Regions from separate parts of the Massilia sp. 9096 genome, predicted to be linked through region 1. Evidence: predicted binding sites of a transcription regulator. Region 1 holds the regulator's gene; each other region holds the start of a gene.
The links. Region 1 encodes sigma-54, which starts transcription at its own class of promoters, with help from an activator protein. Its sites were predicted from a motif close to TGGCANGNAANCTGCTTT; they were not measured.
Positions count from the first base shown of each region.

Region 2: the regulator sigma-54 is predicted to act here: its motif matches at 2,348-2,365, upstream of FA90_RS25825 (PEP-CTERM sorting domain-containing protein).
Region 3: the regulator sigma-54 is predicted to act here: its motif matches at 2,150-2,167, upstream of FA90_RS25155 (PEP-CTERM sorting domain-containing protein).
Region 4: the regulator sigma-54 is predicted to act here: its motif matches at 2,760-2,777, upstream of FA90_RS18625 (PEP-CTERM sorting domain-containing protein).

Region 1 is NZ_JQNN01000001.1:4,874,371-4,878,498, forward strand. It holds gene lptC (LPS export ABC transporter periplasmic protein LptC) at 1-39, shown strand, start outside; gene lptA (lipopolysaccharide transport periplasmic protein LptA) at 66-710, shown strand; gene lptB (LPS export ABC transporter ATP-binding protein) at 716-1,483, shown strand; gene FA90_RS21175 (RNA polymerase factor sigma-54) at 1,486-2,976, shown strand; gene hpf (ribosome hibernation-promoting factor, HPF/YfiA family) at 3,040-3,399, shown strand; gene FA90_RS21185 (enoyl-CoA hydratase/isomerase family protein) at 3,484-4,128, shown strand, end outside.
Region 2 is NZ_JQNN01000001.1:3,883,406-3,887,533, forward strand. It holds gene recQ (DNA helicase RecQ) at 1-1,409, shown strand, start outside; gene trmB (tRNA (guanosine(46)-N7)-methyltransferase TrmB) at 1,511-2,191, opposite strand; gene FA90_RS25825 (PEP-CTERM sorting domain-containing protein) at 2,413-2,628, shown strand; gene FA90_RS16790 (succinylglutamate desuccinylase/aspartoacylase family protein) at 2,732-3,880, shown strand; gene FA90_RS16795 (EAL domain-containing protein) at 4,007-4,128, opposite strand, start outside.
Region 3 is NZ_JQNN01000001.1:4,243,262-4,247,389, forward strand. It holds partial or broken gene FA90_RS18335 (DEAD/DEAH box helicase) at 1-1,893, opposite strand, end outside; gene FA90_RS25155 (PEP-CTERM sorting domain-containing protein) at 2,224-2,850, shown strand; gene FA90_RS18345 (Tex family protein) at 2,992-4,128, shown strand, end outside.
Region 4 is NZ_JQNN01000001.1:4,306,172-4,310,299, forward strand. It holds gene FA90_RS18620 (helicase-related protein) at 19-2,007, opposite strand; gene FA90_RS18625 (PEP-CTERM sorting domain-containing protein) at 2,186-2,728, opposite strand; gene lipA (lipoyl synthase) at 3,191-4,128, opposite strand, start outside.

The sequences.
Region 1 (4,128 bases):
CGCGGCACGGCCACTTTCCCGCCGCGCCAGCAGCGCTGAAGCCCTACTAGAGAGGACAAGCACCCATGAAAAAAATACTCGCTGCCGCCATCTTCCTGTTGCCGCTGGCCGCATCGGCCGAGAAAGCGGACGCCCTCAAGCCGATCAAGATCGACTACAACGATGCCCACGTCGACCAGGTCACGCAGAACTACATCGCCACCGGCAACGTGGTCATCACGCGCGGCACCATGATCCTGAAGTCGGACAAGGCCGAAGTGCAGGAGACCCCGGACGGCTACCGCACCTTCATCCTGACCGCTGCGCCGGGCAAGCTGGCCACCTTCCGCCAGCACCGCGACGACGGCCCCAACATGTGGGACGAAGGCCAGGCCCAGCGCATCGAGTACGACGAGCGCAACGACCTGGTCAAGCTGTTCTCGAAGGCCGTCATCAAGCAGCTCGACGGCACGAAAGTAACGCAGGAGATGGACAGCGAATTCATCTCGTACGACAACCGCAAGGAAGTCCTGGTCGGCCGCAACGACGCCAACGGCGAGAACAAGGTCGGCAATGGCCGCGGCAGCATGACGCTGCAGCCGCACCGCGCACCGGCCGGCGCTGCAGCGCCCGCACCGGCGGCGGCGCCTGGCGCCCCATCTGCCGCACCCGCGGCCACACCGGCCGCCACCCCCGCCGCGGCGCAACCGGCAGCGGCAGGGAACAAGTGATGGAGGTGCGCAACGACGCAGCCGCGATCGCGTGCGGCAGCACCCTGGTCGTCAAGGGTCTCCAGAAAAGCTACGGCAAGCGCCTGGTGGTGCGCGACGTTTCGCTCGAAGTCGCGTGCGGCGAGGTGGTCGGCCTGCTCGGCCCGAACGGCGCCGGCAAGACCACGTCGTTCTACATGATCGTCGGCCTGGTGCCGTCGGACGCCGGCACCATCGAAGTCAACGGCGCCGACATCAGCAGCCTGCCGATCCACCGGCGCGCGCTGATGGGCCTGTCCTACCTGCCGCAGGAAGCCTCGGTGTTCCGCCGCCTGACGGTCGAGGAAAACATCCGCGCGGTGCTCGAGCTGCAGCGCGAGAACGGCAAGCCGCTGTCCAAGGCGCGCATCAACGAGCGCCTCGACCAGCTGCTGGGCGAGCTGCAGATCGACAAGCTGCGCCAGAACCCGGCGCTGTCGCTGTCGGGCGGCGAACGGCGCCGCGTCGAGATCGCGCGCGCGCTCGCGACCGATCCGCGCTTCGTGCTGCTGGACGAGCCGTTCGCGGGCGTGGACCCGATCGCCGTGATCGAGATCCAGCGCATCGTGCGCTTCCTGAAGGAGCGCGGGATCGGCGTGCTGATCACCGACCACAACGTGCGCGAGACGCTCGGCATCTGCGACCGCGCCTACATCATCAACCAGGGTGCGGTGCTGGCCTCCGGCCGGCCCGACGACATCATCGCCGACGAATCGGTACGCCGCGTGTATCTGGGTGAACACTTCAGAATGTAGTTATGAAACAGACGCTGCAACTCAAGACATCACAGCATCTTGCGCTCACGCCGCAACTCCAGCAGTCGATCCGCCTGCTGCAGCTGTCCACTCTCGAGCTGCACCAGGAAATCGAGCAGGTCCTGAGTGATAATCCGCTGCTCGAACGGCTCGACGATCCGCTCGACCGCTCGGTGCGCCTGCTGGGCGACGGCGCCATCAACAACGCCCCGGCCACGCCGGGCGAGGCTCCCAGCCCGGCCAACGCCAACGGCAGCGACGAGCACAGCGCGCCGGCCGCGAACGCCGAGGGCGAGGGCCACGAAGGCGGCGACGACGTGCACGCCGCCGAGCACGACGGCGACTGGGGCGAGGGCGGCCGGTCGAGCGGCGGCGGCGAGGAAGAGGATGGCCGTCCGCAGCTCGAGGCCAGCCCGGTCTCGCTGCGCGAACACCTGATGGAGCAGGTGCGCATGACCTGCGCCGCGGCGCGCGACTGCGCCCTGGTCGAGCTGATCGTCGACGCGCTCGACGACAACGGCTACCTCGAGGAATCGCTGGACGACATCCACGCGCGCCTGCCGGAAGAGCTCGAGATCGAGTTCGACGAACTGCGCACCGCGCTGTCGATGGTGCAGAGCCTCGACCCGGCGGGCGTGGGCGCGCGCAGCGCCGCCGAGTGCCTGGCGCTGCAGATCCGCCGCATGCCGGGCGTGCCGCTGGTGACGCGGCGCATGGCCCTGGTCATCGTCGAGCGCTACCTGAGCTGGTTCGCCCAGCGCGAATTCAACAAGCTGAAAAAGGCGCTCGACTGCGACGACGAGGACCTGCGCGAAGCCCAGGCCGTGATCCGCCGCTGCAACCCGCACCCGGGCGCCGCGTTCGCTTCGGACGTGTCGGACTTCGTGGTGCCGGACGTGATCGTGCGCCGCGCCAAGGATGGCTGGAGCGTGCAATTGAATCCCGAAGTGATGCCGCGCCTGCGCGTGAACAGCCTGTATGCGCAGGCGCTCAAGCAGGGCAAATCCGAGACCCAGATGAGCGCGCAGCTGCAGGAAGCCAAGTGGCTCATCAAGAACATGCGCCAGCGTTTCGACACGATCCTGCGCGTGGCCCAGGCCATCGTCGAACGGCAGCGCAACTTTTTCTCGCACGGCGCGGTTGCCATGCGGCCCCTTGTTTTACGCGAGATAGCTGATACACTAGGTTTACACGAGAGCACAATTTCTCGCGTCACAACGCAGAAATACATGCTGACCCCGCACGGCATGTTCGAGCTGAAGTATTTCTTCGGGAGCCACGTTGCCACCGAGGCGGGAGGCGAAGCATCATCGACGGCCATCCGGGCTCTCATCGTACAACTCACAGGAGCAGAAGACCCCAAGAACCCTTTATCCGACAGCAAGATCGCGGAGATGCTAGGGGAACAGGGAATGGTCATTGCGCGGCGCACGGTCGCCAAATACCGTGAGGCGCTCAAGATCCCGCCCGTTAGCCTTCGCAAATCCTTGTAACAAACGCTGCCTGTTGCGCTCCTGCGCACGCTTGCGGCAGCGTATCTTCAAAGGAGTGTGTGTATGAATCTCACCATCAGCGGCCATCACCTCGATGTCACCCCAGCCATCCGTGAATACGTACAGAACAAGCTCGAACGCATCACCCGCCATTTCGATCAAGTGATCGATTCCCACGTCATCCTCTGCATCGACAATCTCACCGAAAAAGACAAACGCCAAAAGGCCGAGATCAATCTGCGGGTGGCGGGAAAGATCCTGCATATCGCCAGCGCCGCGCACGACCTGTACGCCGCGATCGACATGCTGATGGACCGCCTGGACAGGCAGGTCGTCAAATACAAGCAGATGCTGCAGAATCATAGTCACACCGGACACAAGCGCATGCTGGATGAAGGAGACAGTGCAGCCGCCACGGCCTGACGCCGTCCGCAGCACAGCATGACGAAGGGCGCACTGGCGCCCTTTTCGTTTTATGATGCGGCTAGATCAACCATCTCCGACATCATGAGCGCAGACGCTACCCGCGAACACGTGCAGACCCGCATTGCCAACGGCACCGGCACCTTTACCCTCGACCGGCCCAAGGCCCTCAATTCGCTGTCGCTCGACATGGTGCGTGCGCTGACGCAGACCCTGCTGCTCTGGCGCGACGATCCTGCGGTCGATGCGGTCGTCATCGCCAGCAGCAGCGAAAAAGCGCTGTGCGCGGGCGGCGACATCCGCTTCTTTTACGAAGCCGGCCGTGCCACGCCGGGCGGTGGCAGCGCGCTGCTCGAAGATTTCTTCACCGAAGAATACGCGCTCAATCACCTGATCCATTTTTATCCCAAGCCCTACATCGCGCTGATGGATGGCGTCGTCATGGGCGGCGGCATGGGCATCGCGCAAGGCGGCCCCGACTGCGCACTGCGCATCGTGACCGAGCGGACCAAGATGGCGATGCCGGAGGTGAACATCGGGCTGTTCCCGGACGTGGGCGGCAGTCACTTCCTGTCGCATGCGCCGGGCAAGCTGGGGGTGTATCTGGGCGTGACGGGCGCGACAATTGGCGCGGCGGATGCGCTGTATGTCGGGTTGGCGGACGCGTTCGTGCCGGGTGAGCAGATGGGCGCGCTGCACGCATTGATCGAGGCGACCCCGGGTGCGCAA
Region 2 (4,128 bases), 990 kb from region 1:
TGTTCGCGATCGACGAGGCGCACTGCGTCTCGCAATGGGGCCACGACTTCCGCCCCGAATACATCCGCCTGTCGATCCTGCACGAGCGCTTCCCGCACGTGCCGCGCATCGCGCTGACCGCTACCGCCGACCAGCTGACGCGCGCCGAGATCGCCCAGCGCCTGCAGCTGGAAGACGCGCGCCAGTTCGTCTCGTCGTTCGACCGCCCGAACATCCGTTATTCGATCGTCGAGAAGACCACCGGCCGCAAGCAGCTGATCGATTTCATCGGCACCGAACACGCGGGCGATTCCGGCATCGTGTACTGCCTGTCGCGCAAAAAGGTCGAGGAGACCGCGGCCTTCCTGAACGAGCACGGCATCCGCGCCCTGGCCTACCACGCCGGCATGGACCACGAGCTGCGCGCCTCCAACCAGTCGCGCTTCCTGCGCGAAGACAACATCGTGATGGTCGCGACCATCGCCTTCGGCATGGGCATCGACAAGCCGGACGTGCGCTTCGTGTGCCACCTCGACCTGCCGAAGTCGCTTGAAGGCTACTACCAGGAAACCGGCCGCGCCGGCCGCGACGGCCTGCCCTCGAACGCCTGGATGGCCTACGGGCTGCAGGACGTGGTGCTGCAGCGCCGGATGATCGACGAATCGGAAGCCGACGAGAATTTCAAGCGCGTGCTGTCGTCCAAGCTCGACGCCATGCTCGGCCTGTGCGAAACGCTGTCGTGCCGCCGGATGCGCCTGCTCGAATACTTCGGCGAGCGCTCCGGCCCCTGCGGCAACTGCGATACCTGCCTGATCCCGCCGGTCTCGTTCGACGCCACCGTGCCGGTGCAAAAGCTGCTGTCGGCCATCTATCGCTGCGACCAGCGCTTCGCGGCCGGCCACATCATCGACGTGCTGCGCGGGGTGGAATCGGAGCGCATCACCCAGTGGCACCACGACAAATTGTCGGTGTACGGCGTGGGGTCCGAGCGCAGCGAGCAGGAATGGCGCGCCATCGTGCGCCAGGTGATCGCGCTCGGCCTGGTCACGGTCGACCACGACGCCTACAGCTCACTCAAGCTGACGGAAGCGGCGCGCGCCGTGCTCAAGGGCGAGCAGAAGGTCTCGCTGCGCCAGTACCAGAAGCCGGTCAAGCCGAAGCGCACCTCGACCCCGCGCGGCAGCTACGAACAGCTGGAACTGTCCAAGTCCGAGCAGGCGATTTTCGAAAAGCTGCGCTGGTGGCGCGTCGAGACCGCGCGCACCCACGGCGTGCCCGCGTACGTGGTGTTCCAGGATGCGACCTTGCGCGAGATCGCCAAGAACAAGCCGACTTCGCTCGACCAATTGCGCGGCGTGTCGGGCGTGGGCGAGAAAAAGCTGGCTTCCTACGGCGACGAGATCGTCGGCCTGATCAGCGAAATGCTGTAACTCGCTCGCGTAACAGGCGGGCGAACGTTCTGCCCGCTGCTAGCTTCCCGCTGCCGCCTTTCACAACCACCTGCATGCATGCGCGTCGATGCGCGCGTGGCTTACTTTTTCTTGAAAACCAGGTCCCAGACACCGTGGCCGAGCTTCAGGCCGCGGTTCTCGAACTTGGTCAGCGGGCGGTACGACGGCTTCTCCGCATAGGCTTCAGCCGTGTTCTGCAGGGCCGGCTCGGCGCCGAGCACGTCCAGCATCTGGACCGCGTAGTCTTCCCAGTCGGTCGCGCAGTGGATATAGCCGCCCGGCTGCAGCTTCTGGCACAGCAGCTGCACGAACGCCGGCTGGATCAGGCGGCGCTTGTTGTGGCGCGCCTTGTGCCACGGGTCGGGGAAGAAGATGTGCACGCCGGCCAGGGTGCCGTCGGCGATCATGTTGTTCAGCACTTCCACGGCATCGTGCTGGATCAGGCGCAGGTTCGCGATGCCCTGCTCGCCGATCTGCTTGAGCAGGCTGCCCACGCCCGGCGTGTGCACCTCGACGCCGACGAAGTCGACATCCGGCATGGCTTCGGCGATGTGGGCGGTGGTGTCGCCCATGCCGAAGCCGATCTCCAGCACCAGCGGGGCCTGGCGCCCGAACGGCGCGTGGAAGTCGAACGGCTCTTTGCGGTACTCGACCAGGAACCGCGGCCCGAACTCTTCCAGCGCACGCGCCTGCCCGGTCGACAGGCGGCCGGCCCGCGTGACGAAACTGCGGATACGGTGCTCGGTCGGGTCGTAGAGCATCGGCCGGCCCTGGCTATTGGTAGGCGTATCGGAAGACATGATCGATCTGGAGGAAGAGAAAAGGGTCGACATTATAGCCTAGCTTGGCTGTCGAAAATTCTTACATCGCCAGCCTGGCGCGCCAACAGATGCCTGTTCCATAAAGTAATTTCCTTAAGGCATGAAAATTGCTCATGTAAAAGGTTGCGTTAAGTAATTTGCAAAGTCCTAAGGAGTGAACGATGTTGAATATCCGTAGATGGGTGCCGGCAGCAGTCCTCGCCGCATGCGCGCTGCCCGCCTGTGCAGACCCGGTCCAGGCGGCCGCCCGGATCGGGCACGAGCAAGTGTATGTCGCCATGATCGATACGGCCGGCGACGACATGCCGGAGCCGGCCTCGCTGGCGCTGATCGGCCTGGGCGTACTGGGCCTGATCGCCTTCCGCCGCAAGTTCTGAAGCGGCCGCATGCGGCCGATCCTGAACCCGGTTACGCCGAGCTGAGCGTGCGCAGCCGCGGTTCTCGGACATAATGGACGCTTCGCAGACTGGAGAATCGTCCATGCAACGCCAGAATCACCCGATCGCGACCGAAGACAACGTCGCCAGCTTCCAGCTCACCTCGTTCCACTTCGGGACGCCGGTCGACGGCAGCGCCGGCGACGCCGCTACAAAGGCCAAGAAGGTCTACCTGCAGGCCTCGCTGCACGCCGACGAGGTGCCGGCGATGCTGGTCGCGCACGCGCTCAAGCGCGAACTGGAAAAGCTGGACGCCGCGGGCCGCGTCAAGGGCGAAATCATCCTGGTCCCCGCCGCCAATCCGATCGGGCTGTCCCAGGTCATCCACGGCGCCCCCTTCGGCCGCTTCGACCTGGCCAGCGGCGTCAACTTCAACCGCAACTACAAGCACGTCGCCGAGTCGCTCAAGACCTCGCTGGCCGGCGAGCTCGGGCCCGACGCCCACGCCAACGCGGCCCTCGTGCGCGCGCACGCGCGGCGCGCGGTGGCCGAGTGGCAGCCGAAGTCGGCGACGCAGGAACTCAAGAAGCGGCTGCTGTCGATGGCCATCGACGCCGACATCATGCTCGACCTGCACTGCGATAACGAAGCGGTGCTGCACCTGTACACCGGCACCCCGCTGGCCGAACGCGTGCAGCCGCTGGCCGACCTGCTCGGCGCGCATGCGGTGCTGCTGGCCACCGAGTCCGGCGGCGAACCCTTCGACGAGGCCTGCAGCCGCGTGTGGTGGGAGCTGGCCGAGCACTTCGGCGACGCCACGCCGATCCCGCTCGGCTGCGTCGGCGTGACGGTCGAGCTGCGCGGCGAGAACGACGTGCGCTACGACCTGGCCGACCGCGACGCGCGCGCGATCCTGCAATACCTTGCGCGCGAAGGCGTGCTGGCGCTCGACGGCCTCGACCCGCTGCCCGCGCCGCTGTGCGCACCGACCCCGCTGGCGGGCGTGGAATCGCTGGAGGCGCCGCATTCGGGCGTGCTGGTGTTCCTCAAGACGCTGGGCGAGCAGGTCGCCGCCGGCGACGCCGTGGCCGACATCGTCAACCCGGTCAGCGGCCGGACCACGACGCTGCATGCCGGCCGCGCCGGTGTCCTGTTCGCCAGCACGGCGCACCGCCACCTGCTGCGCGGAATGCATGTGTGTAAGATCGCGGGCAGCGAGGCCCACCGCAGCGGCAGCCTGCTGTCCGCCTGATACGTCATCAAGGAGGCTGCTACAACCGTAGCGAGCTGCAGCAGTGTTGGTTGAGAAGCGCAGCTGTACAAGCGTACAGCGAGCATCGCAGACCGACAATGCCACGCGCAGTAGGTCGTGGAAGCCTCACGCCGCCAGTGGCTGGTCCAGCAGGTAGCGCTTGACCAGCAGCGGCGCCATCGCCTCCGCCGGCATCGGCCGCGCGATCAGGTAGCCCTGCACCTCGTTGCAGCCGAGCGCGCGCAGCA
Region 3 (4,128 bases), 630 kb from region 1:
CATCATGAGGCTGGTCGGGGCGATCACCAGCGCCGGCGCGGTCAGGCGACCGGCTTCCTTTTCGGTCAGGATGTGCGCGATGGTCTGCACGGTCTTGCCGAGGCCCATGTCGTCGGCCAGGATGCCGCCCAGGTCGTACTCGCGCAGGAACTGCATCCAGGCCAGGCCGTCGAGCTGGTAGTCGCGCAGCGTGGCTTGCAAACCCTGCGGCGCGTCGACCTTTTTGACCTTGCCGAACTGGCTCAGCTTGCGGCCGGTTTCGCGCAGGCGCTCGCCGCCGGTCCAGTTGAACTCGGCGCCGCGCGCCAGTTCTTCCAGGCGCGCAGCGTCCAGCGTTGACAAGCGCACTTTGTTTTTGATCTTGTCGTTAAAATACAACTCACCCAGTGTGGCCAGGATCGGTTTGACGCGCCCCCAGGGCAGCGCAACGCGCACGCCGTCCGGTAGCGTGGCCAGCATCTGGTCGGCCTCGCCGTGGAAAGCCAGCACTTCCGGATTGAAATCGCTCGGCGCGCTGCGGATCAGCTGCACCAGCACCGGCAGCAGCGGCACGCGCTTGCGGTTGACCACGATGCCGAGTTCCAGCTCGAACCAGGCGTTGCCGGCCTCGACCGGTTCGTCGATCTGCGCGTACCAGTCCTCGACCGGCACCACGTCGTAGCGGTACTTCGGCGACTTCTGCACGTGCCAGCCGATGTCCGACAGCGCGTCGAGTTCGTTTTCGGCAAAGCGCAGCCAGTGCGCCTGGCCGTCCAGCAGCAGCGCGCCGGGCAGCGCCGACAAGGGCGCCGTGGCCGGCTTGCGGAAGCCGATCTCGCTGAGCATGTCGAGCGCGGCGGCTTCGAACGCTTCGTTGCGCTGGATGACTTCGGTGACGTCGCCGATCTGGCGCACCACGCGCTGGGCCGGGTCGAACGAGATGCGCTGGCCGTCGTAGTCGAACGACAGGACCGCGAAGTCCTGCCAGCGCTGGCCCGTGCCTTCAGCCAGCGGCAGCGCGTCGAGCAGCAGGTGCGGCTGCGGCTTGACGTCGTCGCGGATGCGCTGCGTGAGCGGCTGCGGCAGAGGCATCAGCTGCTGCAGGCCGTGCGCCAGCAGCAGCTGCGACACGCGTTTCTTGTCGGTGCCGCTCAGCGGCGGCGCTTGCGAGACCAGCGCCTGCAAGTCCGCCAGCGAGATGTCGATGCCGCCGCGGTTCAGGTCCAGCGGACCGCAGGACAGGTTGTCGATATACCAGGGCGGATCGGTCGGCAGCATGTAGTCGACCAAGTCGGCGCCGGCGTGGGTCGCGCCCTTGGAAGGCTCCACCGACCAGCCGAGCTTGGCCGTACGGCCCTCGTCGCGCCAGATCAGATTGGCCTTGCGCACCGGACCGCCCTGCAGCGGGTACAGCAGGCCATTGGTCATGTCCGACCACGAATTCGCCCACAGCAGCTTGCCCTGGTCGAGCAGGTGCTGCAGCAGGATGGCGCCCACTTTACCCTTCGGCTCGGTCGCGCTGGTGCTCTGGTTAGAACCGCTGCGCATGGCGATGAACAGGCGCACCAGGTCTTCGTCGTCGCCTTCGAGATAGCTGGGGGGCGCCGACAGCAGCGAGAACACTTCACTCACCGGGCTGGCCGCGGCCACGTCGCCGTTCGGGCGCAGGCGCGCCTTGCACAGGCAGACCGCCACGTGGCGGCCGCCACTGGTCGGCGCCATGACATAAACAAATTTGTACTGGGCAGCCTTGGGGTCGGCAACCTCGGCGGTCAGCTTGGGCTGCGGATGCGCTGCCGCTTCGACCCTTTGCAGCCAGCTCAACACAGGCGCAGGCAAGGCTGGAGCGCGGGCGGGCGCTCGAGCGGGCGGTGCGTCGCTGATGTCGTCACGAGGTAAATCAACTGTGTGCATGGGTCTCACGAGTCTGGTATTTGAAAAAACAACAACCGTTATTATCCTTCATGCGAACAAAACTGTTTTGTTCGGAATCGCACTTAGCGGATGAAACATTACAAGCCGAAAAGATCAAAAGTTACACTCTTCCGCGCCGTTTGACTACCATGTCAGCAAGCAACAACGTTAGCTAGATAGGGTAAAAGCGTCAGAAAATCTTACAGTTCGCTGAGCTCATCAGTATTTCTTCAATCGGATCAGGCACTTAGTCAGCTGGCACGATATTTGCTATTATTACAACGAATCGCAATCAAATTGCTGCCTTTGTAAGACCTATCTGGAGATGAAATGAACAAATTGCTTTTGGCCGCGCTCATCGCATGCTGCGCCAACGCGTCCGCCGCTGTTCTGACTTTCGACGACCTCCCGGCCGGTTTGAAGGCCGTGCCCGATGGGTATGGCGGTTTCAACTGGAACAAGGATGCTGAGCTCGACGTGTACAGCCGACGCGACATCGCGACCAATAGCTTACCGATGGGTTACTCCAACGGCATCACTTCCGGCAGCCAGGCAAGCGTCAATGCCGGCGGCGATGTGCCGGTCACCGTGACCACGGCGACTGGCGGCACCTTCACCTTCACCGGCGCCAACTTCACCGCCACGGTCGGTACCGAGACCCTGACCTTCCTCGGTTACCTCAACGGCGACTTGACCGCATCGAGTGCGCCTTACCTGATCACCGATGCCGCCGCAACGACCATCACGCTGCCGGATTTTACGAACATCGACACGCTGCTGATCTTTAGCAAATCGCTCGGTTCCACCATGTTCGCCATGGACGACTTCGCCTTCACCGGCGGCAATCCGGGCAACCCGCCCGGCAACGGCGGCAACCCGGTGCCGGAACCGTTCAGCCTGAGCCTGATGGGCCTGGGCCTGGCCGCCATCGGCGCGGTGCGCCGCCGCAAGGGCTGAACCGGGCCTGACCCGGCCGGCACGAGCCGGCCCGGGCCGGGAGGCGCAGGCATCAGAACGTGAACGATGTCAAGACTGGCGCAATGGCCGCGATTGCGTATCATTGCCGGTCCGACTTATCGATTCACGTCTGCCCACGCCATGCTGCCCTCCATCGAACAACGCCTCGCTTCAGAACTGTCCGCCAAACCGGCGCAGGTGGCCGCCGCCATCGCCCTGCTCGACGAAGGCGCGACCGTCCCCTTCATCGCGCGCTACCGCAAGGAAGCCACCGGCGGCCTGGACGACATCCAGCTGCGCCTGCTGGAAGAGCGCCTGCGCTACCTGCGCGAGCTGGAAGAGCGCCGCGCGGCGATCGTCGCCTCGATCACCGAGCAGAACAAGATGACGCCGGAGCTGCTGCAGGCGATTTCCCTGGCCGAGGATAAGACCCGCCTGGAAGACCTGTACCTGCCATACAAGCAGAAGCGCCGCACCAAGGCCCAGATCGCGATCGAAGCCGGCCTGGCGCCGCTGGCTGACGGCCTGCTGACCGACCCGTCGCAAAACCCCGAAGACGTGGCCGCGCAATACCTGCGCGAAGCCTTCACCAACGCCGATGGCGTGAACAACCCCGGCGTGTCCGACACCAAGGCCGCGCTGGACGGCGCGCGCCAGATCCTGATGGAGCGCTTCGCCGAGGATGCCGAGCTGCTGCAATCGCTGCGCGAATACGTGCAGGACCACGGCGTGGTCGAATCGAAGGTCGTCGAAGGCAAGCAGGAAGAAGGCGAAAAGTTCGCCGACTATTTTGACTATTCCGAGACGCTGTCCACGGTCCCCTCGCACCGCGCGCTGGCGCTGCTGCGCGGGCGCCGCGAAGGCATCCTGGACGTCACCCTGCGTCTGGATTCCGAGGAGGAAAAGCCGAAGTGGGACGCGCCGCACAACCCGTGCGAGAGCCGCATCGCGGCGCGCTTCGGCATCAAGGGCGCCGGCCGTCCGGCCGACAAATGGCTGCTCGACACCGCGCGCTGGACCTGGCGCGTGAAAAGCTTCATGTACATCGAGACGGAACTGATGGGCCTGCTGCGCGAAAAGGCGGAGAGCGACGCCATCCACGTATTCGCGCGCAACCTGAAGGACTTGCTGCTGGCCGCGCCCGCAGGCCCGCGCGCGACCATGGGCCTTGACCCGGGCCTGCGCACCGGCGTCAAGGTGGCCGTGGTCGACGCCACCGGCAAGGTGGTCGACACCTCGACCATCTACCCGCACGCGCCGCGCAACGACTGGGACGGT
Region 4 (4,128 bases), 570 kb from region 1:
GGCGCGCGCGCGACAGGCTTACCAGCGCGCCCGTTCGCGCTTGGACTGTTTCTTGCGCGCCGCCGCGTTCTGCTGCTGCAGCAGCGAATCGACGCGCTCGGACGCTTCGCGCGCCAGCTGCTGGGCTTCCTCGACGCTCGGGAAATAGTCCGGCATGCGGTAGCCGAGCCAGGCATAGGCCGAGTACATCCGGCAGGTGTCTTCGACTTCCTGCAGGTTCTTCCAGAACAGTTCCTGCGGCTGCGGTTCGAGCTTGCAGACGCGCTTCTTGGCCAGCGACTGCGCCCAGTGCGACCAGGCGTTTTCCAGCGCCGGCACCCGGGTCGAGACCGGCACCAGAGACAGCGTGAACTTTTCGGCCACGCTCAAGTCGAGCGTATCGAGCCACTCGGCGCGCTCGTTCTGCTCTTCGGTAATGCGCGGATAAAAGAAGCCGTCCGGCACGTCGATGTTGTGTACGAAGCGGCGCAGCAGTTTCACCAGCGAGGTCTCGCCGGTGACGGCAGCGATCCGGTGCAGCTGCTCGAGCGAAGGCGCGACCGCGAACCCGGTGGCCGGCACCGGCGGGATCTTTTCCTTCATCAGCGAGCGCATGATCTGGTGGGTGTCGTCGTCGTAGCCGGCGACGAAACCTTCCTCGTGCACGCCGAAGCGCCCTGCCCGCCCGGCGATCTGCTTGGCCAGCGCGGCCGAGATCTCTTCTTCCTCGACGCCGTTGTATTTGACGGCCGTGGTCATCACGATGCGCTGGATCGGCATGTTCAAGCCCATCGCCAGCGCGTCGGTGCCGACCACGATGTCGGCCTGGCCTTCCCGGAACCGCTCGGCCTGGGCGCGCCGCACTTCCGGCGACAGATTGCCGTAGACGGTGGCGACCGACAGCCCGGTCTCGGTGATCATGTCTCTCCACATCAGTACGTCGCGCCGGGAAAAGGCGATGACGGCGTCGCCGCGTTTCAAGTTGCGGATCTTGCGCACGGCGCTCGGCTCCATGGACAGCGGCGCCTTGCGTTTCAAGACGTGCACTTCCAGTGGACACTCCAGGCGCGCGGCCAGCGCCTCGATCGCGCGTCGTGCTTCGGGCGCCCCGACCAGGTAGACGGTCGAGGCCGGCGCGCCGCACACGGCCGCGGTCCAGGCGGCGCCGCGGTCGCGGTCGGCCAGCATCTGGATCTCGTCGATCACCGCGACCTCGACCTTGGTGCGGGTGTCGAGCATCTCGACCGTGCTGGCGACGTGGGTCGCGCCTTCGGCCAGGCGGCGCTCCTCGCCGGTGACCAGGCTGACCTTGATCGGCTCGCCGTCTTCGCTGTAGGTGTTCTGCAGGCGCTCGAAGTTTTCCAGCGCCAGCAGGCGCAGCGGCGCCAGGTAGACGCCGCTCCCGGCCTGGGCCAGGTGTTCCATCGCGCGGTGCGTCTTGCCGGAATTGGTCGGCCCGAGCAGCGCAATGAATTTCCTGCCCATCCTGCTGGCGACCTCGAACGATTGCGGGTACTCGGCCAGGTTGATGCTTTCCTTGGTGCGCGCGGCGTAGCGTTCCTCGCGCTCGCGCTCGACCGCGTGTTCGAGGCGCTGGCGGATGCGCTCGAACACATACTCGGCCGGCTCGGAGGTCTCCAGCTCTTCGAGGACGTGCAGGAACAGCATCGGGTCGAAGCCCTCTTCCTCGCACTGGTCGGCCACCTCGATGACGAACTCCTCGACCTCCTGGTTCAGGTCGTCGATGGCGTCGCGCGTGGCGCGCTCCTCGACCAGCTCGCGCCGCGCCAGCAAGTCCATCTTTCTCCATTTGCTCGGTTTCGCGAGCACGCCGCGCGCCGGCACCAGGCGGTACGCGACGTGCAGGCCGTCGACGCGCACCGCGCCCGAGAAGCGCAGGAAGACACGGCCCTCCATCTTGACCAGCTCGACGCCTTTCGCGTCCAGCTTGAGCTCGCGCGTGAGGAAATCGTCGTCGTCCTGGGTGTCGTCGACGTCGGTATCGGGGTGGTGGCGTGGATGGTTCATATGGGCTTGGTACGCAAAATCTTCATGGCAGCACTATAGCGGATGCGGCCGCGCCTGCGCACGCACGGTACAGCCAGGAACCGATCGGCATGCGCCGCGGGATCGCCGGTGGCCCGCCAATGACAAACGGCCCCGCAGGGCCGTCCATCGACAATGCAGAACCTGTCCGCGAAGGTGATCAGCTCTTGCGGCGACGCAGTGCGAGCGCGCCCATGCCCAGGCCTATCAGCGCCAGCGACGCCGGTTCCGGGACGTTGGTGGTCGTGTCCAGGTTGGTCGCTTGGGCCGTCAGGGTCGAGCTGACGAAAATGTAGTCGCCAGAGGTCGAGCTGAGGTTGACCGTCAGCTGGCCGTCTTTCGCCAGGTCGGCCAGCGATTTTTGCAAGTTGACCGTATAGGACTTTTCCTGGTGGTTCGGCACGTTGCTGCCGGTATAGGTTTGCAGGAACTTACCGGAACCGATGTCGAACTCGAAGCTTTCGTCGCCTGCGTTGTCGGTCAGGGTGAAGGTCAGCACGCCGCTGGTCAGGGACTGGGTCAGCGGGTTGTAACCTTTGCTCAGAATATCGAAGTTGATGTCGTAACCGTCGACGTCGCTCTTGTTGATCTTGACTTGTTTGGACGGCGTGATGGTTTGGGTATACGTCAAGACACTTGCGTGAGCAAAGACGGTAGCGGTGGACAGGGCGATGGTGGCGAACAGGTGTTTGACGATGGACATTTAGATTTCTCCTAGTTTTGGTATTTGCATATAAGCATTTACCGTGCCAGGAAAGAAATCTTATTTAAAACAAACACTTATTTACACTCAACAAGATTTACGTCGCTGAGTGTAAAGAAAATAGACAATTATTTAAGAATCTCTCATTTTTGTTAACTTTCGCCAGCCTTTTTATTTCTTAAAGAAACTATTTTCCCAAACTCTGTTAAATTATTTCTTGAAAGTATTTATTATTTTTCCATAAAGAAATAACAGATGAATTTTTGATTACTTGATGTAAGGAAAACCGACACTACCGCCCTGCTGACGCAGATCAAGCCATATGGAAGGACGCGGTGAGCGCCGATACCGTCGTGTGCGACGGCTGTGATCGGTGGGATGGGAAAGAAGAAGAAACACGATCAAGCGCGAGGCTGGGCGCCTTCGCGGAAGCGCCAGGCAGGCGCTTCCCTGTGCACGACGTCAGGCTGCGACGCCCGCCTCGTGCGCCTGCTGGTCGGCGTGGTACGACGAACGCACCATCGCGCCGACGGCCGCGTGCACGAAGCCCATCTCGTACGCGGCTTCCTCGAACTTCTTGAACTGGTCCGGGTGCACGTAGCGGCGCACCGGCAGGTGCGAGTTCGACGGCGCCAGGTACTGGCCGATGGTCAGCATGTCGATGTCGTGCGCGCGCATGTCGCGCATGACTTCGAGGATTTCATCGTCGGTCTCGCCCAGGCCGACCATCAGGCCCGATTTCGTCACGGCGCTCGGGTACTTCTGCTTGAATTGCTTGAGCAGCTCGAGCGAGTGCTTGTAGTCGGCGCCCGGGCGCGCTTCCTTGTACAGGCGCGGCACGGTTTCCAGGTTGTGGTTCATCACGTCCGGCAGACCGTCGGCGAAGATGTTCAACGCCTTGTCGAGGCGGCCGCGGAAGTCCGGCACCAGCACTTCGATCTTGGTGTTCGGCGACAATGCGCGGGTCTTGCTGATGCACTCGACGAAGTGGCCGGCGCCGCCGTCGCGCAGGTCGTCGCGGTCGACCGAGGTGATCACGACATACGACAGGCGCAGGTCGGCGATAGTTTTAGCCAGGTTGCCCGGCTCGTTGACGTCGAGCGGGTCGGGACGGCCGTGGCCGACGTCGCAGAACGGGCAACGGCGCGTGCACTTGTCGCCCATGATCATGAAGGTCGCGGTGCCCTTGCCGAAGCATTCGCCGATGTTCGGGCAGCTCGCTTCTTCGCACACCGTGACCAGGTTGTTGGCGCGCAGGATGTCCTTGATCTCGTAGAAGCGCGACGAGGCGCTCGCGGCCTTCACGCGGATCCAGTCCGGCTTTTTCAGGCGCTCGTGCTGCTCGAGCGGGACGATCTTGATCGGGATGCGCGAGGTCTTGTCGGCGCCCTTCTGCTTGT